4 regions of the Ruegeria sp. AH12 genome follow, and region 1 is predicted to be linked to each of the others. Evidence: riboswitches for the same ligand, from Rfam matches in the RefSeq annotation. Region 1 holds a riboswitch; each other region holds the start of a gene.
What was found. Region 1 has a riboswitch for cobalamin ahead of ACR0EL_RS10735 (DUF1636 family protein). Riboswitches for the same ligand answer to the same signal wherever they lie in the genome.

Region 2: it holds a riboswitch for cobalamin, as region 1 does, so the genes downstream of both, ACR0EL_RS07465 (aromatic ring-hydroxylating oxygenase subunit alpha) here and ACR0EL_RS10735 (DUF1636 family protein) in region 1, are expected to answer to the same signal.
Region 3: it holds a riboswitch for cobalamin, as region 1 does, so the genes downstream of both, ACR0EL_RS13915 (energy-coupling factor ABC transporter permease) here and ACR0EL_RS10735 (DUF1636 family protein) in region 1, are expected to answer to the same signal.
Region 4: it holds a riboswitch for cobalamin, as region 1 does, so the genes downstream of both, ACR0EL_RS07780 (hypothetical protein) here and ACR0EL_RS10735 (DUF1636 family protein) in region 1, are expected to answer to the same signal.

Annotation. Positions count from the first base shown of each region.
Region 1 is NZ_JBQFYL010000005.1:107,676-112,586, forward strand. Features, by position in the region: gene ACR0EL_RS10720 (iron ABC transporter permease) at 1-590, opposite strand, end outside; gene ACR0EL_RS10725 (ABC transporter substrate-binding protein) at 592-1,545, opposite strand; gene ACR0EL_RS10730 (ABC transporter ATP-binding protein) at 1,558-2,334, opposite strand; gene ACR0EL_RS10735 (DUF1636 family protein) at 2,331-2,687, opposite strand; cobalamin riboswitch at 2,786-3,002, opposite strand; gene ACR0EL_RS10740 (hypothetical protein) at 3,047-3,541, opposite strand; gene ACR0EL_RS10745 (D-lyxose/D-mannose family sugar isomerase) at 3,925-4,590, opposite strand; gene ACR0EL_RS10750 (carbohydrate kinase family protein) at 4,610-4,911, opposite strand, start outside.
Region 2 is NZ_JBQFYL010000003.1:153,741-158,651, forward strand. Features, by position in the region: gene ACR0EL_RS07460 (FAD-binding oxidoreductase) at 1-415, opposite strand, end outside; gene ACR0EL_RS07465 (aromatic ring-hydroxylating oxygenase subunit alpha) at 421-1,644, opposite strand; cobalamin riboswitch at 1,757-1,960, opposite strand; gene ACR0EL_RS07470 (aminotransferase) at 2,182-3,309, shown strand; gene ACR0EL_RS07475 (helix-turn-helix domain-containing protein) at 3,493-4,656, shown strand; gene ACR0EL_RS07480 (MipA/OmpV family protein) at 4,725-4,911, opposite strand, start outside.
Region 3 is NZ_JBQFYL010000009.1:27,987-32,897, forward strand. Features, by position in the region: gene ilvD (dihydroxy-acid dehydratase) at 1-1,312, opposite strand, end outside; gene ACR0EL_RS13905 (helix-turn-helix domain-containing protein) at 1,419-1,979, shown strand; gene ACR0EL_RS13910 (CBU_0592 family membrane protein) at 1,979-2,248, shown strand; gene ACR0EL_RS13915 (energy-coupling factor ABC transporter permease) at 2,264-2,941, opposite strand; cobalamin riboswitch at 2,997-3,210, opposite strand; gene sseA (3-mercaptopyruvate sulfurtransferase) at 3,354-4,208, shown strand; gene ACR0EL_RS13925 (amino acid aminotransferase) at 4,208-4,911, shown strand, end outside.
Region 4 is NZ_JBQFYL010000003.1:214,342-219,252, forward strand. Features, by position in the region: partial or broken gene ACR0EL_RS07765 (tyrosinase family protein) at 1-232, opposite strand, end outside; gene ACR0EL_RS07770 (hypothetical protein) at 245-493, opposite strand; gene speB (agmatinase) at 605-1,567, opposite strand; cobalamin riboswitch at 1,739-1,944, shown strand; gene ACR0EL_RS07780 (hypothetical protein) at 2,071-2,382, shown strand; gene ACR0EL_RS07785 (HD domain-containing protein) at 2,573-3,193, shown strand; gene ACR0EL_RS07790 (PP2C family protein-serine/threonine phosphatase) at 3,384-4,202, opposite strand; gene ACR0EL_RS07795 (serine/threonine protein kinase) at 4,282-4,911, opposite strand, start outside.

The sequences.
Region 1 (4,911 bases):
GTCTCCCACCGCGCAAGGCCCAGTCCGCCCAACATCCAGAAGATCACCGAATGGGCGGCTCGGTTGTCTCCGGAAAAGATCAGATAGTTGGTGATGGCGGAGAACAGGAAAGACACGGCAAGCCCCGCCAGGATCAGTTTTTCCGGTGCACTTGTGCGCAGCCCTTGGACCAAGGCCAGCACGATGCCCGATGCGATCAGGCCGCCGCAAAACGCGGCCAGCGGCAGGGTCCAGATGCCCAGCACATCACCGGTGACGGTGATGACCAGAACAGCGCCCGCAGCCGCGCCCGAAGAGAGACCGAACAGAAATGGATCTGCCAAGTCGTTGCGCGTGGTGGTTTGCAGTACCACCCCCACAACACCAAGCCCCGCACCGATGACAGCGGCGAACAGCGCGCGCGGTAGGCGCAGATCAAACACGATCCGATGCAGCGGTGACATCTCGCCTTCTGACAGACCTGTGCCCAGGCCGATGGCGGCAATGACATCCGCCACTGGGATCGGGGTTGTACCGTAGACTGTCGACAGCAGCAAAAGGGCGGTCAGAACGACCGCCCCCAGCACAACTATCCGGCCCGTCTGGACCATATCAGTTGGTCGCCGTCGGGTGCATCGCATCCGCCATCTTCTGGATCGCGTCAATGTTTGCCGGTCCCGGTGTCAGCTCTTCATAGCGCAGGCCGATCCAGCGTTCATTTTTCACAGCATCTGTTTGGGACATCACCGGGTGCTCTTGCAGGAACTTGAACGTGTCCTCTGCCCCGTTGCCGGTCTGATAGTCAAGCAGCACCAGGAATTCCGGATTCGATGCAGCAACCGCTTCCCACGAGGTGCGGCCCCAGCTGGTGTCCATGTCATGGGTGACGTTTTCGCCGCCAGCCGCTGCGATCATCGCATCGGGGATGGCGAATTTGCCAGCGGTAAAGGGCGCATCTGCAGGGCCGTCCAGCAGGAAAACACGGGGTTTGGCCAGATCGGCGGTTTTGGCCTCGATGGTAGACAGCTGTTCTTTCCAGCCTGCAACCAGTTCCTCGGCCTTTTCCTCGACGTGCATGACCTGACCCAGACGCAGCACATCGTTGAACAACAGGTCCATGCTGGCCACAGGGCGGTCCTTGTCCAGATGCACGCAGCTTTCGGTCAGGATCATTGTCTTGATGCCGAACGGGGCCAGAGTGTCCGGGGTCACGTCACCACCGGGCTTCATGCCATAATACCAGCCCGCGAAGAACAGGTCGGGCTCTGCCGCAACCAGGTTTTCGACGGTTGGGTATTTGGGGGCCAGTTCCGGGATGTCACCGCGCAGCTTATCGAAATCAGGGCTTGTCTTGTACCAACCGGTGATACCGGTCAGGCCAACAATGTGTTCTTGCAAACCAAGCGCAAAGGCCATGTCGGTCATGTTCATGTCATGCACAACCAGCCGTTCCGGCTTGGCGTCGAACACCAGCGGTTCGCCGCAATTGTCAACGGTCACCTCATGCGCTGCTGCGCCACTGGCCAAGCCGGTGATCATCAAAGCTGACCAAATTTTCTGTTTCATCAATGTCTCCTGTCAGGATGAAAGCGTTCGTTTTCGGATATCCAGCGCCGGGATCACGCGCCCTTCGTGCTGGAAGCACAGGTAGTCAACACCAAACGTGTCGCGCACATGATCTGGCGTGAGTATTTGGTCGACCGGCCCAAAGCCCGTCATGCGTGTGGATTTCATCAGCGCGACATGGCTGGCGAATTCGGGGATCACGACCAAATCATGCACGATCATCACCACCGTCACGCCCAGTTCGGCCACCAGCGAAAGCATGTGCCCCTTGGCATCGGGGTCCAGATGATTGGTGGGCTCGTCCAGAAACAGCAGCGAGGGGTTCTGCGCCAATGCACGCGCGATATGGGCGCGCTGACGTTCCCCACCCGAGAGCCGTTGCATCGGCTTATCCGCCAGATGGGTCAGCTCGGTCGTGCGCAGAACGCGCGCAAGATCCATCTTGTGGTCTTCTGCCGAGCGGTCGCTTTGAATGGGAATCTGACCCAGCGCGACATAGTCGCGTAGTTTCAGGCGGCCATCGGGCAACTCCTGCTGGCCAACAACCGCAATGGTCCGGGCGCGTTCCTGTGCAGACAGGCTGCGCAGGCTTTGACCGTTGATCCGTACATCCCCCAGCGCCAGACGTTCGACCCCGCAGAGCAGGTTCAGCAGCGTTGTTTTGCCGGCGCCGTTCGGACCGGCGATGGCAAGTATGGCCCCTTCTTCCAAAGAGAATGAGACGCTTTGCAGCAACATATCGCCATTCAGGGCGTAGTATTCCAGGTTTTCCGCGACTAGAAAGCTCATGCCTTATCCCGCTTTGGAAGACGGGGCAGACGTGCCAGTGTTTTGAATAGCAAGGCGGGGGGGCGATCTGTTGCGCTGGTCCAGCCGCTCTCGCTGTCGCGGTACTGATGGGCGAAGGCGGCGATTGCATCCAGATCGGCGGTACTTTGAATATCGCCAAACAGGTATTGCGCCTTGCCTTCGGCTTGCAGACCGATGGCCATGGGACGTTCGCATCCTGCCATGCACGGGATCAGTCGCGTAGCGAACCCGTCAGGCAGCGAAGCGTCCAGCAGACTTTGGGCGGCGCTGGCTTCGATCTCACCCTGGCAGGTCGAGCAGATCAGCACAAAGTGATCAGCGTTGCGGGTCATTGCCACCCTCAACGCGCAGAACGCCCGTGTCGAAAGTGCCAGTCCCGATAGGACGCATATGTGCCATCAATCCTCCTTCCAGGACGCCCCGTCCCGGGTTGGTTTCACTGGTGATGGCAGGTCTCCTGACTTGCGGGTCGTTGCTTGGCCAACCTTCCCGGCCTGCTCGGGCCAGTGGTGATTTGGCGTCGCTCTCCGCTTACAGTTGCGGGGGCAGTCACGGACTTGGCCTGTTCCGATATTTCGGGGGCCGCACCGTATTCCCATTTTCATCCCGCAATCAAAGTAGCGGGAACCATCACAGGTCAGCTATTCTGGTGAAGATATGCTTGTCAAGTATCGTCGTTTACGACCGAGCACTATCGTACGACCCGAAGAACGGGTCTGCTATTGATGCGCTCGCGACGCGCGGCATCTGTTGGGAACCGGTTGGCAAGTGTCAGGCCCGCTTGCACGACATGGGCATCCGGATACCCGCCAGAAAGCAACCCAGCGGCATCTCGGGCGGCTGGTGTTTCGTCGCGCCGCATGTGATGCAGCATACGCATCAACGCCAGTTCATCACTGGTGAAATGGTTGCGGCTTTCGACGCAGAGCGGGTCGTTGAACGCCAATCCGTAGGGGCGGCTGTAAAGCGTGGCCTTGATGATCTTGTAGACCAGATGGGCCAAGGTCAGACCCTGATCCACGCCCCACCGCTCGATGGCGGTAGAATACGCAAATTGCCAGGATTGCGTATCGGGCTCTGCAAAACTTTGAATGAAATGGCGCATCACAGGCAGGAGCCCGCGCTCGAAATCATCAAATTCGAATTGGACCAGTGGGCGGATCGACTTGTTTTCAGGGGGTGTCATGCGTATTTCCTCCCCTGTTTTGCGACACAACAGGTAAGGCTGTGAACGTTTTTTGGCAGGTTGTTCTGATCTATGGGTTGGTCAGACTGCGTCGTAGATGCACGGGCTGGAAGCCGTAGATCAGCCTCAATCGCTTGCCGTAGTTTTGGCTTGAGCGCGCAGCCATGACGGCTTGCGACAGCATCCATGGCCAGAAGATCTGCAAGTGAATTTGCCATTGAATACACCCCTTGTGGTCGCTGATCCGGACCGGGCGTGATTCCAAGGGATCTGACTAGGTCAGCCAGTAACTGACAAAAATACTCGGATAATGCAACAGGGAAGTTTCCTGCCCCAATGCTGGGGCCGGTTGTTGCTTTTCAGGCCACCGCTGCCGGATCAGATCAGTAATCCGCAACCAACAGGAATTCGGCCTCGGTATCTTCTTCGATCGTGGCAAAGCGGGGGATGGATTGTTCAAACACGTTATCGGTGCGGTCGTCGTTTACGGTTGAGACCTCGCCGATCAGGCAATCCCCGCGCTCGGCCCAGAAGGCGTGCCAGATGCCGGGCATCAGGGTTACGCTTTCGCCGGGTTTCAGGCGCAGCAATTCGCCCGGAGCGATGGTGATATCGCATCCATCGCTGGGAACCACAACCGGTGTGTCTCGGTCGACGCTGCCGTCGGGGTTCGAGGCATAGATCTCCATCACCAGATCGCCGCCGCCCCGGTTGATGATATCTTCGGCTTTGACGATATGGCGATGCATCGGCGATAGCTGCTTGTCGCGCGAGATCAGCAGTTTTTCTGCGTAAAGCATCCCGCGACCGTGGCTCAGATCGTTCTCATCTCCATTGCGCAGGGTGAACAGGAACAGGCCAAGCTCATCAAATTTGCCTTGCCCGTAATCGGTGATGTCCCATCCCAGTCCCCGGGCGCGGATCGTGTCGGCCTTGGCGCTGCGCATCTGATCCGGAGACCAGTTGGCAAAGGGGGGCAGGATGAACCCGAAAGACTGGATAAAGGCCTGTGCATCGGTCTTGACGCGGTTGATGTCGGAACGTTTCATGTGACTTCCCTTTTTGGGGCTAGAGCTCGTGCGCCCAGGGTGGGTTGGCCCCGGCACGCGACACGGTGACTGCTGCAACATCTGCACCCAACGCTAAAGCGGCGCGCAGGCTTTCTTTTGTCAGATCGCGCAGCCCGGGTTTGGTCAGATGTCCGGAACGGTGAAGTTCGGCCAGCACACCGGCGTTGAACGTATCACCCGCCCCCACTGTATCGACGACCTGAACTGCTTTAACCGGTATCGTGGTCTCCGAGCCATCGCGTAGATAACCCGAAGCCCCTTGGCTCCCACGTGTAACAATCACAACCGCAGGTCCGGCTT
Region 2 (4,911 bases), on a different contig from region 1:
ACATCATCGGCGTGATCCCGGACCCGGCAGAGATGAATAGATATTTGCCAGCCGTGCTTTCAACATTCGAAAACAGCCCGGCTGGTCCGATGGCTTTGATCCGCATGCCGGGTTGCGCGTTGTCCAGCATCCAGCGCGTTCCAATACTGTCGGGCTGGGCCTTGGCGGTGATCGTGATCGATCGTGGCCGCGAGGGAGAAGATGAGATCGTGTAAGTGCGATGCACAACCCCACCCGGCTGCCCAGGAGCCGGGATTTCAAGGGTCAGAAACTGCCCTGGATGGTACGCAAACATCGACCCAGACGGGGCGCGAAAGGTGAAACTGGCCGTATTGGCCATCTCGGGCACGACCGAGACGCATTCCAGTGTTTCGCTGTCCTGCCAGATATTCGCAACCGCGTTGAGATCTTTCATCACCGTTACTCCGCCGCCATTGTTTCGGGGGCCAACCGACCGGCCAACGTGTTGCAATACCAATCCACGAATTGCAGCACACCGGATTCCTGCGTCGGCGAATACGGGCCAGGCAGATAGGCCGGGCTGTTGATACCCAGCTGATTATCCTCGACCACCTGACGGTCTTCGTCATTGGTGGCAATCCAGACCTCAGTCAGACGTTTCAGATCGTAATCGATCCCTTCGACGGCATCCTGGTGAACCAGCCATTTGGTTGTGACCTCGGTTTCAGTCGGGCTGATTGGTGTGACGCGGAACACGATGGAATGATCAGCCAGAAAGTGGTTCCAGGTTGTTGGGTAGTGAAATTTCAACAACGCCCCTGCATCCGCAAAAGGCGACCGGCCAAGCCAGCGCCGCACGGCGGATTTCCCATCCATCGTATAGCTTTGCGCCCCTTCTTTCAGAGGCATCCGGGCCATACGAAATTGCCCGTCATCATGCAGGTAGAATTGCGAGGGCATCCCAGCGGCTTCGCACCTGTCAAAATGGGCTTGCATATGCAGCGGCGTCTCACCCCCTTCGATCCCTGTGACTGCAGGATCATCAGGGAAGGTACGGCATAGCGCGGGATGGTTACCACCGCAGTGGTAACACTCGCGGTTATTCTCCCAAACCAGCTTCCAATTACCTTTTTCAATGATTGAACTTTCAAAAGCCACTTTGGCGTTGCCCAGATCATGCGGCTCCAGATAAGGGCGTGCGGTATTGGCGAACATGTCGAAATCTGGGGCGTTGTCCGCAAGACAGATGTAAACCAACCCGGCAAGCTCGCGGCAATGCACTATCTTCATACCATGCTGTTTGGGATCGAAATCCGGCCCCATATCGCGCGCCCACAGCAATGAACCATCAAGCTCGTAGGTCCATTGGTGATAGGGGCAAACCAGCTTAGGCACATTGCCTTTTGTAGCCTTGCAAATGATCGAACCACGGTGGCGGCAGGTGTTGTGAAACGCCCTGATTTGGTTGTCAGCACCACGCACAATGACAACGCGGTGGGCGCCCACGGTGTAGGTAACGTAGTCCCCTGCTTTCACCAGTTCACAAGCCGGAATGGCAAACAGCCAATCGCGGTAGTGGATGGCTTCAAGATCGGCCTGAAAAACCTGAGGGTCTGTGTAAAAGGCCTGCTCGAGCGCGTGGCCGGGGATGCGACGTGCCAACAGGCTTTGAATGCTGTTCATTTCTGGCTCTCCTGCCGCGCCCCGCGGCATTGCTTGGGCAGATGACAAGGAGGAACCGTCCGGAGGCGCGCGAGGATCACGTCCGAAACATGTGCCCCCACCGCCACCCGCGGTTTGACATATCTGCAAGGCTGGTTTCCGGACTTGAAAGGGGCTTGCGCCCGGTTGCGACACCTTCCCGGGATCCTCGTCCCAGTGGTTGATTGCCGAACCTGACCTTCCTTACCGTTGCGGGGGCAGTGCCGGAATTTCACCGGCTTCCCAATTCTCCGCTGTCTGAGACTCATACAGCGGCACCTCACATACACAGGATAGAGTCGCGCGGTTCTTATGCTGAGAGACTTGCGACATTTTCAGTTTCAAAACAGACATCTCGATGTTCGGGTCGGATCCGGGTTTGTGCAGTAAAACCCCTGGATACATTTCAGGCACAAACCCGCAATCTTCCGCTCGGCTGGTTTGGCGGTATAAGACATCTTCATAACCGTGCGTCCGTTACGTGCCATCGCCCCAAATGCTGAAAGTAGGAGAGCCCCAATGGAAATCAGACCCTTTGGCGTTGAGATGTGGATGAATGAGTTCGAGACGACCTGCGAACTCAATCTGGCTGAGACCTGCGTTCAGTCCATCACGCTGGGCGAACTGTTCGACATGGCGGGCCAGCACAATAGCATTCTGAACGATCTGTCATCCATGAAGATGACCTATGGCGCAATTGAAGGGTCAGAACGCCTGCGCGATGCGATCTGTGGCCTGTATGACAGTCAGGGCCGGGATAATATCCTGACGACGCATGGGACCATCGGCGCGAACTCGCTGGTGCATCAGACGCTGGTATCGCGTGATGATCACGTGATCTCTGTAATCCCGACCTATCAACAACACTATTCCATTCCCGAAAGCATCGGTGCCGATATCGAATTGTTGCATCTGCGGCCCGAAAACGCGTTCCTGCCCGATCTGGACGAGTTGCGGGCGATGGTGCGACCCGATACGCGCCTGATTGCGATCAACAATCCCAACAACCCAACCGGGGCGCTGATGGATCGCGCATTGCTGGAACAAATCGTCGAGATTGCGCGCGACGTTGATGCCTGGCTGCTTTGTGACGAGGTCTATCGCGGAACGGATCAGACAGGCGACGGCTTCACCGTCGCGGTCGCGGACCTGTACGAAAAAGGGATCAGCACGGCAGGCATGTCAAAGGCCTATTCGCTGGCCGGGTTGCGGGTTGGCTGGATCGCCGGACCCAAAGAGATGCTGCATGACGTGATGATCCACCGGGATTACAACACGATCTCGGTCGGCAAGATTGACGAAATGCTAGCCGCCATGGCGCTGGAACATCGCGACAAGATACTGGCGCGGGCGCACCGGATCACTCGCGAAAACTTGCGGATCGTTCAGGATTGGATCGTAAATGAGCCGCTGCTCAGCTGGGTGCCACCAAAATCCGGCACTACGGCCTTGTTGAAATACGATCTGCCGATGGCTTCACGCGATCTATGCGTGACGCTTTTGCAAGAAGAAGGTGTGATGCTGACGCCGGGCAGTGCTATGGACATGGAAGGCTGGCTGAGGCTTGGCTACACCAACCCGACACAAGATTTGAAAGCTGGTCTGGCCCGGATTTCGGAATTTCTGGCGCGCCACGCCAAGTCGTAGCGCGCCAAACGGCCGCGCAAGAATGTAGATTCAACCCGTCTTGCGCCGTCTCAAACGTCCTGTCCGATCAAAAGAGACGACAAACCCCATGAAATTGGTAGATGTCAGATCGCATGCTCTAGAGGGCATGAAGAGGCTGCAGCGCAAGACCATCCGTGGTCGATTTTCAGAGAGTAAGTAAGATTGGAATCCGCTACTCAATTTGTTGATACAGCCTTTATAGGGCTTTGCCTGTTTTGTGCTAACCTGCTGTTTCTAAGAAAGCGCGATACCGGTGTGTTCATGCCACTGGCCGCGCTGTTTCTTATACAAGGCCTGTCCTCTCTTGGCGCTTTGATCGCCGACGCGTCCGTAAGTGAGGTCGAGTTCAACCTTGTGATGCGCGTCAGCGTGCTTGTGGTTGTGTTCGATTTCGCAAGCCCCTTTTTGTTTTGGCTTTATGTCCGCGCCTTGACCAGCGAAGCGGATGAAGCGCACAAACCAAGGCTGCGTTATCACCTGCCTCCGATCATCATATCCGGGCTGCTGATGTCATCGCTGATGTTTCTGCCAACGGATCTGAGCGATGTGGACCTTCCAGAGGACGATCCCCGGTTGTTGCGGTTTGTGTTGATCGCCTTGGCGGTTTTGGTCGCTGACGTATTGTTTCGGATCATAATGGCCGTTTACCTGATCCTAATCATCCGAATGCTAATGACATACCGCAAACGGCTGCGCGAAGTGTTTGCAAGCACCGAAAACCGTGAGCTGACCTGGGTTTGGGTGATCACTTTGGCAGCTATGTCATTTTGGTTTCTATCCGCTGCTGTCAGCATTCTTACAGTGTCCGAGGCCGTCGGGTTCGAGGTGCAAGATGAGTTGCTTGATTTCTTGGAAAGCCTTGCCCTGCTGTTTCTGTTCTGGGTCATTGGCATATGGGGCCTACGCCAACGTCCCGGCCTGACCCGAACACCTGTCTCAGATCCGCCGGACCCGGATGAGCCAGCCGAGCGCAAATACAAGAAATCTGCCCTTGATGAAGAACGCGCTGCGCGGATTGCGAAGAAAATCGAAACGGCGATGAGCCAGGACCTGCTTTATCGCGAACCGAACCTTAGCTTGTGGGATCTGGCCAAGCATATCGGTGTCACATCGCATTATGTTTCGCAAACGTTGAATGCCAACCTGAACAGCACGTTCTTCGACTATATCAACCGGTGGCGGATCAATGACGCAATCGAGCAATTGACCTCGACCGACGAGACCATTCTGAACATCGCGTATGATGTTGGCTTCAATTCGCGCTCAGCCTTTTACAAGGCTTTTAAGCGCGAGACGGGGAAAACGCCTTCTGACGTACGCAACTAGTCTGGGAAGCAACTGAACCAGCACGATCACCGCGCTGGCTCAGTCGACGAGGCATTTTCTGTCAGGTCTTAAAACTGGTAGGCGACTGACACGACGGCTGCATAGTTTCCTTTGGATTTCACAATCGGACTGTCCGCCGCATCGCCTAACAGACGCGAATAGGCCAACAGGCCGGTAACACCCCAGCTTCTGCCGATCTGTTTGCTGACGCCAAGTTCGACATTCAGCGCATTTACACCGGACTCCGCCCGGTAT
Region 3 (4,911 bases), on a different contig from region 1:
TGACGATACAGCCGTCCCGCGCGATATTACCGAACAGAACCGCAAGGCCTCCGTCCTGAGAAAACGCATGTTCCTTGGACCGGATCACACCGCCTTCGCGGTCGGTATCCAGTTCCTTGTATCGGTTCGACTGGCTGAAGGCCTGCGTGGTGCGCACACCACCGGGGGCCGCTTTGAACAGGTCCTGCGCCGCCGGGTTGTTGGCGACTTTGATGTCCCAATTGGCAATCGCTTCGCCCATGGTCGGCGTGTGAACAGTGCTGCAGTGGTTGTGGAACAACCCGGCACGGCTCAGCTCGCCCAGAATTGAGAAGATGCCGCCGGCGCGGTGGACGTCTTCCATATGCACATTCTCGGTGTTGGGTGCGACCTTGCACAAGCAAGGCACCTTGCGGCTGAGCCGGTCCATGTCGGACATGGTGAAATCGACGCCACCCTCGTTGGCGATGGCAAGTAGGTGCAGGACCGTATTGGTCGATCCACCCATGGCAATGTCGAGGCTCATGGCATTCTCGAATGCATCAAACGTCGCGATCTCGCGTGGCAGGAAGCCTTTTTCGTCCAGATCATAGTGCCGCTTGGTGATCTCGACGATCCGGCGACCCGCTTCAAGGAACAGCTGTTTGCGGTCCGCATGCGTGGCGAGGGTGGAGCCGTTGCCCGGCAGCGCCAGACCCAGTGCCTCGGCCAGACAGTTCATCGAGTTCGCCGTGAACATGCCTGAGCACGAGCCGCAGGTGGGGCAGGCGTTTTCCTCGATATGCTGAACCTGCTCATCGGTGAACCGGTCGTCAGCGGCGGCGACCATGGCATCTACAAGGTCGATCTTCTTGGCATCCAGATCAGCGATGTCGATCTTACCAGCCTCCATCGGCCCGCCCGAGACAAAAATCGCTGGAACGTTCAGACGCATCGCAGCCATCAACATGCCCGGCGTGATCTTATCGCAGTTCGAGATACAGACCATCGCATCGGCGCAATGCGCGTTGACCATGTATTCCACAGAATCCGCAATCACTTCGCGTGAGGGTAGGGAATAGAGCATCCCGTCATGGCCCATGGCGATGCCGTCATCCACCGCGATGGTGTTGAATTCCTTGGCAACACCGCCAGCCTTTTCAACCTCACGCGCGACCATCTGGCCCAAATCCTTTAGGTGGACGTGACCCGGCACGAACTGAGTGAAGGAGTTGACAATGGCGATGATCGGCTTGCCGAAATCATCGTCCTGCATACCGGTGGCGCGCCACAGTCCGCGGGCACCGGCCATGTTGCGGCCATGGGTAGAGGTTCTGGATCGGTACATTGGCATGATGCTGTTTCCCTTTTGCCCCGGTTGCAATATGCGGGGTATGTGCGTTATAGCGCACGTACCATATGTGCGCTATAACGCACAAGAGGATTCGAAAGACAATGGCATGGCTCCGGACGACATAACACTGAAACTAAGGGATGTGCGGGCCGCTTCGGGGTTGAGCCTGTCGAAAGCTGCCGAAATCACCGGTGTCAGCAAAGCGATGCTAGGTCAGATCGAACGCGGCGAATCAAGCCCGACGATCGCAACGCTCTGGAAGATTGCCAAAGGATTTCAGCTGCCGCTTAGCGCGTTGATCGACACCGTGAATGGCGATCCTTCGGTCTTTCAAACCGTCACCTTTCCCGGCAGCATCGAGGTCAAGATCGTCTTCCCCTTTGATCCGGCCTTGGGGGCAGAGACATTTCACGTCAACCTCGACCCGAACCAAAGCCATGAGTCCCCTGCCCATGCCGCTGGTGTGACCGAGGAGGTCTTTGTGCTCAGCGGCACATTGGACATTCTGAAAGGCGAGGCTTGGGTGCCCTTGCAATCGGGGCAGGGGCTGCGATTTGCAGCGGATATCCCGCATGGATATCGCGCAGGTGCTGAAGGGGCGGCGTTTCTGAACATGCATCACTATGCGCAACAGCCAGATGTTCAGGAAAACGGCAAGGTTCATTGATGAGCGAGTTTTTCAACAGCCTGACCATCGTGGACGCCATCGGTTCCTTCGGAGCCTTGATCGTAGTTGCCGCCTATTTCGCCACGCAGATGCGGTACATGAATTCCGAAGATCTGGCTTTTCCCGTAGTGAACCTGCTGGGGTCTGTTTTGATTGTCTATTCGCTGCTTCAGAACTTCAATCTGGCGTCGATGCTGATTGAAGGCTTCTGGATCATCATCAGCGTGATCGGAATCATTCAGCATTTCAGGTTGCGCCGCGCAGGGTAACGCGGCGCAATAGGGTTATGCAGTGTTGTGAAGGCGCGGTGTGAACAGGCCAAACTTGCCCAGATCCCGCATGGATTTTGCTGCGGCCAAAACGGCCAGATCAGCCAGTGGTTCTATCAGGATAACCAGCATGTAGGCAGCGCCGAAACTGGCGACCGCTGTAAAGTTCTCGGCTCCAAATCCTTGGCCATAAAAGGCCCAGAATGCCACCCAGATGGCGACACCGCCCTGATAGGCCGTCGACAGCGCAAGCGCCTGAGAATATTTCAGATCAATATAGGCCGAATTTGGCGCAATGATGCGATTGGCCAAAGCTTGCAAGGCAAACAGCGGAACCAGCAGCGTTGTCATGTTCATCCCGAACTGAGGCAGGTCGAAAGGCGCCAGGAAAAACCCCTGAATGAACAAGCCCGCGATCAGACCGATCGCGGCAGGGGCCGCACCGAACAACAAAAACAGGGTCGATCCCAGAATGAAGTGAACCTCTGACACCCCGACCGGGAAGTGCGGCAATACCTCAAAGAAGGTGAAAACCAGCCCGGTGGTCAGGGCTGAGCGAATGGCAAGGCTGGCAAGGCCACTGCTTTTCAGGCTGTCCCATGCCATTTTAGCGGTATAGAGCCCTGCGCCAGTTGCGGTGACGTAGCTCAGGACAAGTTTGGCGCCATTTACGACGCCCGGTTCGATATGCATAGTTTGGTCTCCTTCCCGTCACACCCGACGGTAGAAAGGTTTAATAATTGGGCTTTCGCCCGGTTTGCACATGGCAGGTCTCCTGACTTGCGGATTGGCTTCGATCCCGACCTTCCCAACCGATTGCTTCGGTCAGTGGCCCAAATGGGACGAAACTCCGCCTACAGTTGCGGGGGCAGTTCCGGAATTGACGGGTATTGTCGCACCGGATTCCCTTTTCATTCCTCCGGGGAAATTCCCCTTTGGAAACCATGTCAGGCAGGTGTCTGGCACCGGGTGCCACCTGTCAAGCAGTCAAACGTGTATGTTTGGAAAAAATTGTCAGCGCTCAGGGGCGTGCAGGCCTTGGCATGGCTTGCACGTTTCGCCGCTCGGATATAGGGAAACTCAGACTCGCTTAGGGGAGGCTTTGATGCAAGACGATCCGAAAACCCTGGTTTCCACCGACTGGCTTGCCGCCCATATCAAGGACCCCGATCTGCGGGTGCTGGATGGGTCGTGGTACCTGCCGCAGCATGGGCGCGATGCCAGAGCTGAGTATGATGAGGGTCATATCCCGGGCGCGCGGTTCTTTGATATCGACGATATTGCGGATCATCGCTCGGACCTGCCGCATATGATGCCGCCGGTCGAGAAGTTCATGTCCCGCCTGCGCGCGATGGGCGTGGGGGATGGACATCAGGTGGTTGTCTATGACGGCTCGGGCCTGTCCTCAGCAGCGCGCGTCTGGTGGATGTTCCGCTTGATGGGGCAGGACAACATTGCCGTGCTGGATGGCGGTCTGCCGAAATGGCAGGCCGAAGGGCGCGAGATCGAAGATCTGCCCCCTGTGATTCGGGATCGGCATATGACCGTACGGGTTCAGAACCATCTGGTGCGCGACGTGACACAGGTGTCCGCCGCCTCCAAACTGGCTGATCATGAGATCATCGATGCCCGAGCCGCCGCCCGTTTTGCCGGGGCCGAGGCTGAACCGCGCGAAGGGCTGCGATCGGGTCACATACCGGGGTCGCGCAACGTGCCCTTTGGCAGCCTGCTAAATAGTGACGGCACGATGAAGTCGCCCGATGCGTGCCGCGCCGTGTTTGAGGCCGCAGGCGTGGATCTGGCTAAACCAGCGATCACCTCGTGCGGTTCGGGCGTGACCGCTGCAATCCTGAGCCTTGCGCTTGAACGCATGGGCAAAAAAGACCACGCGCTTTATGACGGCTCCTGGGCTGAATGGGGTGCTTTCCCAACCCTGCCCGTCGCAACCGGAGAGACCTGATGTTCGAGAACCTCAAACCGCAGCCCGCCGACAAAATCCTGGCGCTGATGCAGATGTACCGCGAAGACCCGCGTGATCAGAAGATTGATCTGGGTGTCGGCGTCTACAAGAATGCCGAAGGTGTTACCCCGGTAATGCGTGCGGTCAAAGCCGCCGAAAAACGCATTCTGGAGGAGCAGGAAAGCAAAGCCTATACGGGACTGGCGGGTGATCCGGCCTATGCCGATGCAATGATCGGCTTGATCCTTGGCGATGCGGTGCCGCGTGCCAATATTGCCGCCGTTGCGACACCGGGCGGGACGGGTGCCTGCCGTCAGGCGTTTGAGATGATTCGCATGGCCAATCCTGAGGCGCGCGTGTTTGTATCGAACCCGACATGGCCGAACCACCTGTCGATCCTGAATTATCTGGGCATGGAGACCGTCCAGTATCGCTATTTCGACGGCGAAACCCGCGGCGTCGATTTCGACGGCATGATCGAGGACCTGAAAACTGCCAAGGCGGGCGACGTGGTTTTGCTGCACGGTTGCTGCCACAACCCGACCGGCGCAAACCTGAACATGGTGCAATGGCAAGAGGTTGTGAACCTGATCAACGAGCTTGGCCTGGTTGCCATGATCGACATTGCCTATCAGGGCTTTGGTGACGGTCTTGAGGAAGACGCGCAAGCAACCCGCCTGATGGCCTCGTCGGTCAAGCGCTG
Region 4 (4,911 bases), on a different contig from region 1:
CATCACCAGTCAAACCCAGGGCAATGCTACGATAGAGGCTGTGTGCGCGGGCCAGCGGGTTTGGAACATCATCCCCGGCACTGTTTGTGTAGGTCGCATCGTCCACTACTTTCGGCAGCCCGTTCGAGGCGTGCGTCGCTGTGGCAAACTGCCTCCAATCCCAATAGGGAAGCGTAGGTTCGAGTTCGTCGTCCACGCGCCACCGTTTCAGCGCGCTGTTAAGTGCTTTTTCGAATGAATAGACCTAGGACCGGCGCCAGGTCAGAAACGTGCGGTCATCGTCATGGCAAAGGTCTTGATCATAACCATGCCCGCGCGCCAGAGCGAAATATCCGCGCTGATCACCCATCGCGATGTCAGAGATTTCGTACATCGCAGCATATGCGTCGCGCAGGTCCTGAATATCTTCCTCGCGCAATCTGATCAGGTCGAAACGGATCCGCGGCAACCCAGCTGGTTTTCTTAGAAAGTTCAGTTTGGCAATCGCTGTCATCTAAAAATCCGCCTTAAGGAGCGCTTCAATGCGCTCAGTATGGCACAAAACCACCGCCGATGGCGGTGGCTCGCCCAAACACTAAGCTCAAATAGATGGCTACTGGCGAATCTAACGCTGCTCTTTCTCATGCAGCACTCGCCCGATGATGTTCATTAGCAACTGGGCCGCAAGGATTTGGGTGGAGCTGGTGGCGTCATAGTTCGGGGCGACTTCAACCAGATCGAGACCAACAATGTCGCCCCGCTTGGCCAGACCTGCCATGAGCTCTAGCACTTCGTAGTAAATGAACCCGCCATGGCTTGGTGTGCCTGTTCCCGGGGCGATGGACGGGTCAAAGGCATCAATGTCGATAGTCACATAATACCGCGCGCCTTCGGGAATGCGGGCCAGCATCCCATCGACCCCCATTTTGCGGAATTGCCGGACAGATTGGATGTCTGATCCCATGGCGCGGGCATCCACATAGCCATCCTTGGCGGTGGACGATACATTGCGAATGCCGATCTGACTGAGGCCCGTGACATAGGGTTTTTCAGCGGCACGGCGCATCGGGTTGCCATGACCATAGCGCACCCCATGCCGTTCATCGACAAAATCCAGGTGCGCATCAATTTGCACCACATGGATCGGTTCCTGATCATCAAAGGCATTGATGCAGGGGATATTGATCGAATGATCGCCGCCCAAGACGACCGGTAGCGCCCCGGCCTCCAGTATTTTGCGCACCCCAAACTCGATATTTGCGTGGCTATTCATCGTGTCGGTATGCACGATGTCTGCATCGCCGATATCAACAATGGTTACTTTGGCCGGATCCAAATAGGTGACATCATCTTCGTGATCATAGGCCCCTGCATGCCCGAATGAGAACAGCGTCGACGCCTCACGGATCGCGCGTGGCCCCATCCGCGCCCCGGACCGCCATTGACAGCCAAAATCAAACGGGGCGCCAAGAACCGCAACGTCGGCGTCAATTGCGTTCCAATCCTCTACATAGGGATACTTGCCAAAGGTACAGATACCAACGAAGGGCAGGTTCAATCGGCCGGAGTCGTAGCCATGGTTCGACATATTAGCGTTCTTTCTGTTCAGATCTTCAACATTTGCTAACATTAAGGCACCCGAATGCCACGCCCTGTAAAGACCCCTAAGGGTCGAACCCGCGATCTCTTCAACTTTGACAAACCTTTTCCAGCGATGATCAGATTGCATCCGAACCCGATGGACATAGTGATTTGCGTATGAGACAGTGTTTATGATGGTGTCCGGCTCGGTTCGAGTCGGCTGAAAAGGGAACACGGTGCGGGTTCATACCCAATTCCGTGACTGCCCCCGCAACTGTAAGCGGCGAGCGACCCCGTTGAAAACCACTGAGCCCTAGGGTTCGGGAAGGAACGGGAAAGCGTTGACCCGCAAGTCAGGAGACCTGCCATCTACGGTGTATGATGACATGCGCCGCAGTCAACTTGAACCCGGGCGGGGTGCCTTGGGAACGGCAGAGACGACCGAAGGACCAAGCGTCCCCGGCACATCACCGTGACCAGCCACACTCCTCCCCTTGCGCGGAGGGCGCGATGTTATTGGAACGGACGATTATTCAACTCGACACAGGTCCCATGCCTGTAGATGAAGCACGTCAGATGGGACAGCTTGGCTATATGCAATGGATCGCGGGTGTTCCAGGCAATGCCAGCTATGCAGTAGCTGCGAGGCATGCTTACGAAACAGCTGCACCATTTAAAGATCACTCACCTGCCGTTGCAGCGTTCTGCGAATTGCTTCTGACTTCGCTGGAACAGCCGTTCAGACCTTTGCCACTTGCCATGCCAAAACGTGAAAGGCGCGGCGGCGCACAGGCCCGCCGATCCTTTCGCATGCCGCTGTGACATCGAACGGGCTGCGGGATCATCGCACAGCTTTGTGCTCTTGGACGAGGTCGAACACTCAGCTCCGGCGACTACAACTTTCACCGGCACAACAGGTTTGATTTGCCCAGTCCGGTGTTTGCGTGGATAGTCCAGAATTGTAAGCTTGCTTGCACCCGCTGACCCACACGTAAACGCCAAAGGACATGCTATGGACCAGGTGAAATTCACGCAGATGAAGGACGGGGACAAAGAGGATTACACCTTCCTCGATACTCTGGAGCGTGAGTACTGCAAAGGAACGGCAGATCGTTTGCTGGAGGCAATGGAACGGCTCGACAAAAGCCTGTCCGGTTATCAAGTCACACGTCTTGGCCATTCGGTGCAATCGGCCACCCGCGCCTGGTTTGACGGGGCAGACATAGATTGGATCGTTGGCGCCCTGCTGCATGATATCGGTGACATATACGCGCCGCATAATCACGATGAATATGCGGCCTCAATCCTCAAACCCTTCCTGCGCGAACAGGTCACGTGGTGTGTGCACACCCATGGGGATTTTCAGCTTGTTTACTTCGGAGAGCACGTAGGCGCGAACCCCGAAAAACGCCAAGCTCATCGTGACAGCATCTATTTCTATGACTGTGCCGAGTTCTGCGAACGCTGGGATCAATCCAGCTTTGATCCCGCTTATCCCAGCAAACCACTGTCTTTCTTTGCAGATATGGTGCGTGAGGTGTTTGATCGCAAACCCTATGATCCGGCAGTTGTTCAACCTGGCGTCCGGGTTCCACTCATCGATGACGCCGTTGCTGAAACGCGGCGGGCGTAGGATGTATTCGATTTAGTTAAATCACGGCCTGCTTTGTTCAAACATGCGGAGTTGGTAGAGGTGATTTGATACTCGTTCAGCGCAAAACGGGCCAATCGCCACTACAAAAATCGAAGGATTCAGTTGTGGCAAGTCAGGTTGCAAAAATGCAGATGCGCCACGATATCAGTTCAACGCCAGCTATCAACGCCTAAGAACAAACCTTTGCAACAGAAAAAGCTATGTTGTCCTGATCGGGATCATCAAGGCCGATCAAGGCTCTGATCAGCGCGTCCGCAATAGCGTCGCAACCCGCTTCATAGTTGCGCGTGACGACCTCTTGAATGTCCTTGTCTTCTAGAAACTGAAGCCCATCCGAAGCTGCAATGAGAACATCATCTGACAGAAGCTGAAACGGGTCTGAGGGGCAATCGATCTTTGCGATGTCGCCACCATGTATGACCGATGTAAGCATGTTTCTGTCGGGATGATTTCGGGCCAAATCGGGATCCAACATGCCAAGTTTCGCCATCATATCGATTTGTGGCGCCATTGAATGATCCTCGTTCAGCTGTATTAGCTCGCCAGACCGCCAGAGATAGAGCGGCGAGTCCCCGACGGAAAACCAAAACGCGCGATCTTCGATGCAGATCAATATGAGAAGCGTAGCTCCCATTCCCCTTACATTCAGATCGTTGCGACTGGCTTCGAAAATCTGCTTGTTCGCGCGTTCGGCACTGTCATGCAAGAATGCGACGACTTCTGAATTTGATGAGTCTTTGTTCAGCCCGGCGGCTAACCAGCCTTTCATCACCTCACAAACGATCAGGTTAGAGGCAACATCCCCCGCCGCGTGGCCACCCATACCATCTGCCAGGACCACGAACCCTATGTCCGATCCGATCGGCTTTTCAGAAAGAATGGCATCTTCCTGATACTCACGGGCACCCTGGTTAATCACGGTTGAAATATCGAAGACATCACGCAGGCGTTCCTCCGCCTGATGAAATCTGGGCTCGTGAACTTGCATCAGATATCTTTCAGAATGAGACACTTGAATTTCCTTCAAGGCAATGTAGGCGGCTCGTAATTATAAGAGCCGCCAAGCATTAATGCGTAAGTGGCAGATCCACCGATTGCAGTTCGCCATTCCGCGCGATGGTCAGCAACGCAAGCTCCGCACCTGTACTGCTAAGCTCTTCGAACAACTGGGTAATACCGTTCTCACCCTCGACCGAAATCTGCGAAGCGGTTTCTGACACGACAATATCGCCCACGCGAACTGATTTGGCCGAAGCCGGAGCGCGCAATACCTTGCTGACCCATTTCCCATTGCCATTGGTGACCGTAATGAACTGAACTCCGTTTGTGAGCTCGACCACCTTACCAGTTTGAAGGGTCAGGTTCTTTTCAGAAACCGGGCTATCTTCTTCGGTTCTGACCCGCATATCCACCAGAATCTCGCCACTTTCGGGATTAGCCTCACGCGATTGGATTGCACGAATGATCGAGTTGTCATCCACCACCAAATGACCATTTACGGAATAGATGATCGTGCCGGATTTCAACCAATCCGTTGTCGCCTGATCAAGGTCAGATCGCACCAGCGATACCATCGAGAACCTGCCCTGCGGCTGCGATGTTGTAACGGTCGCAAACGGCAGATCCACAGCGGGGCCAGTCCACGCTATCCAGTTTGAACCTGTCGTCACTGGTTCCGAAGCAACACTCTCCACTTC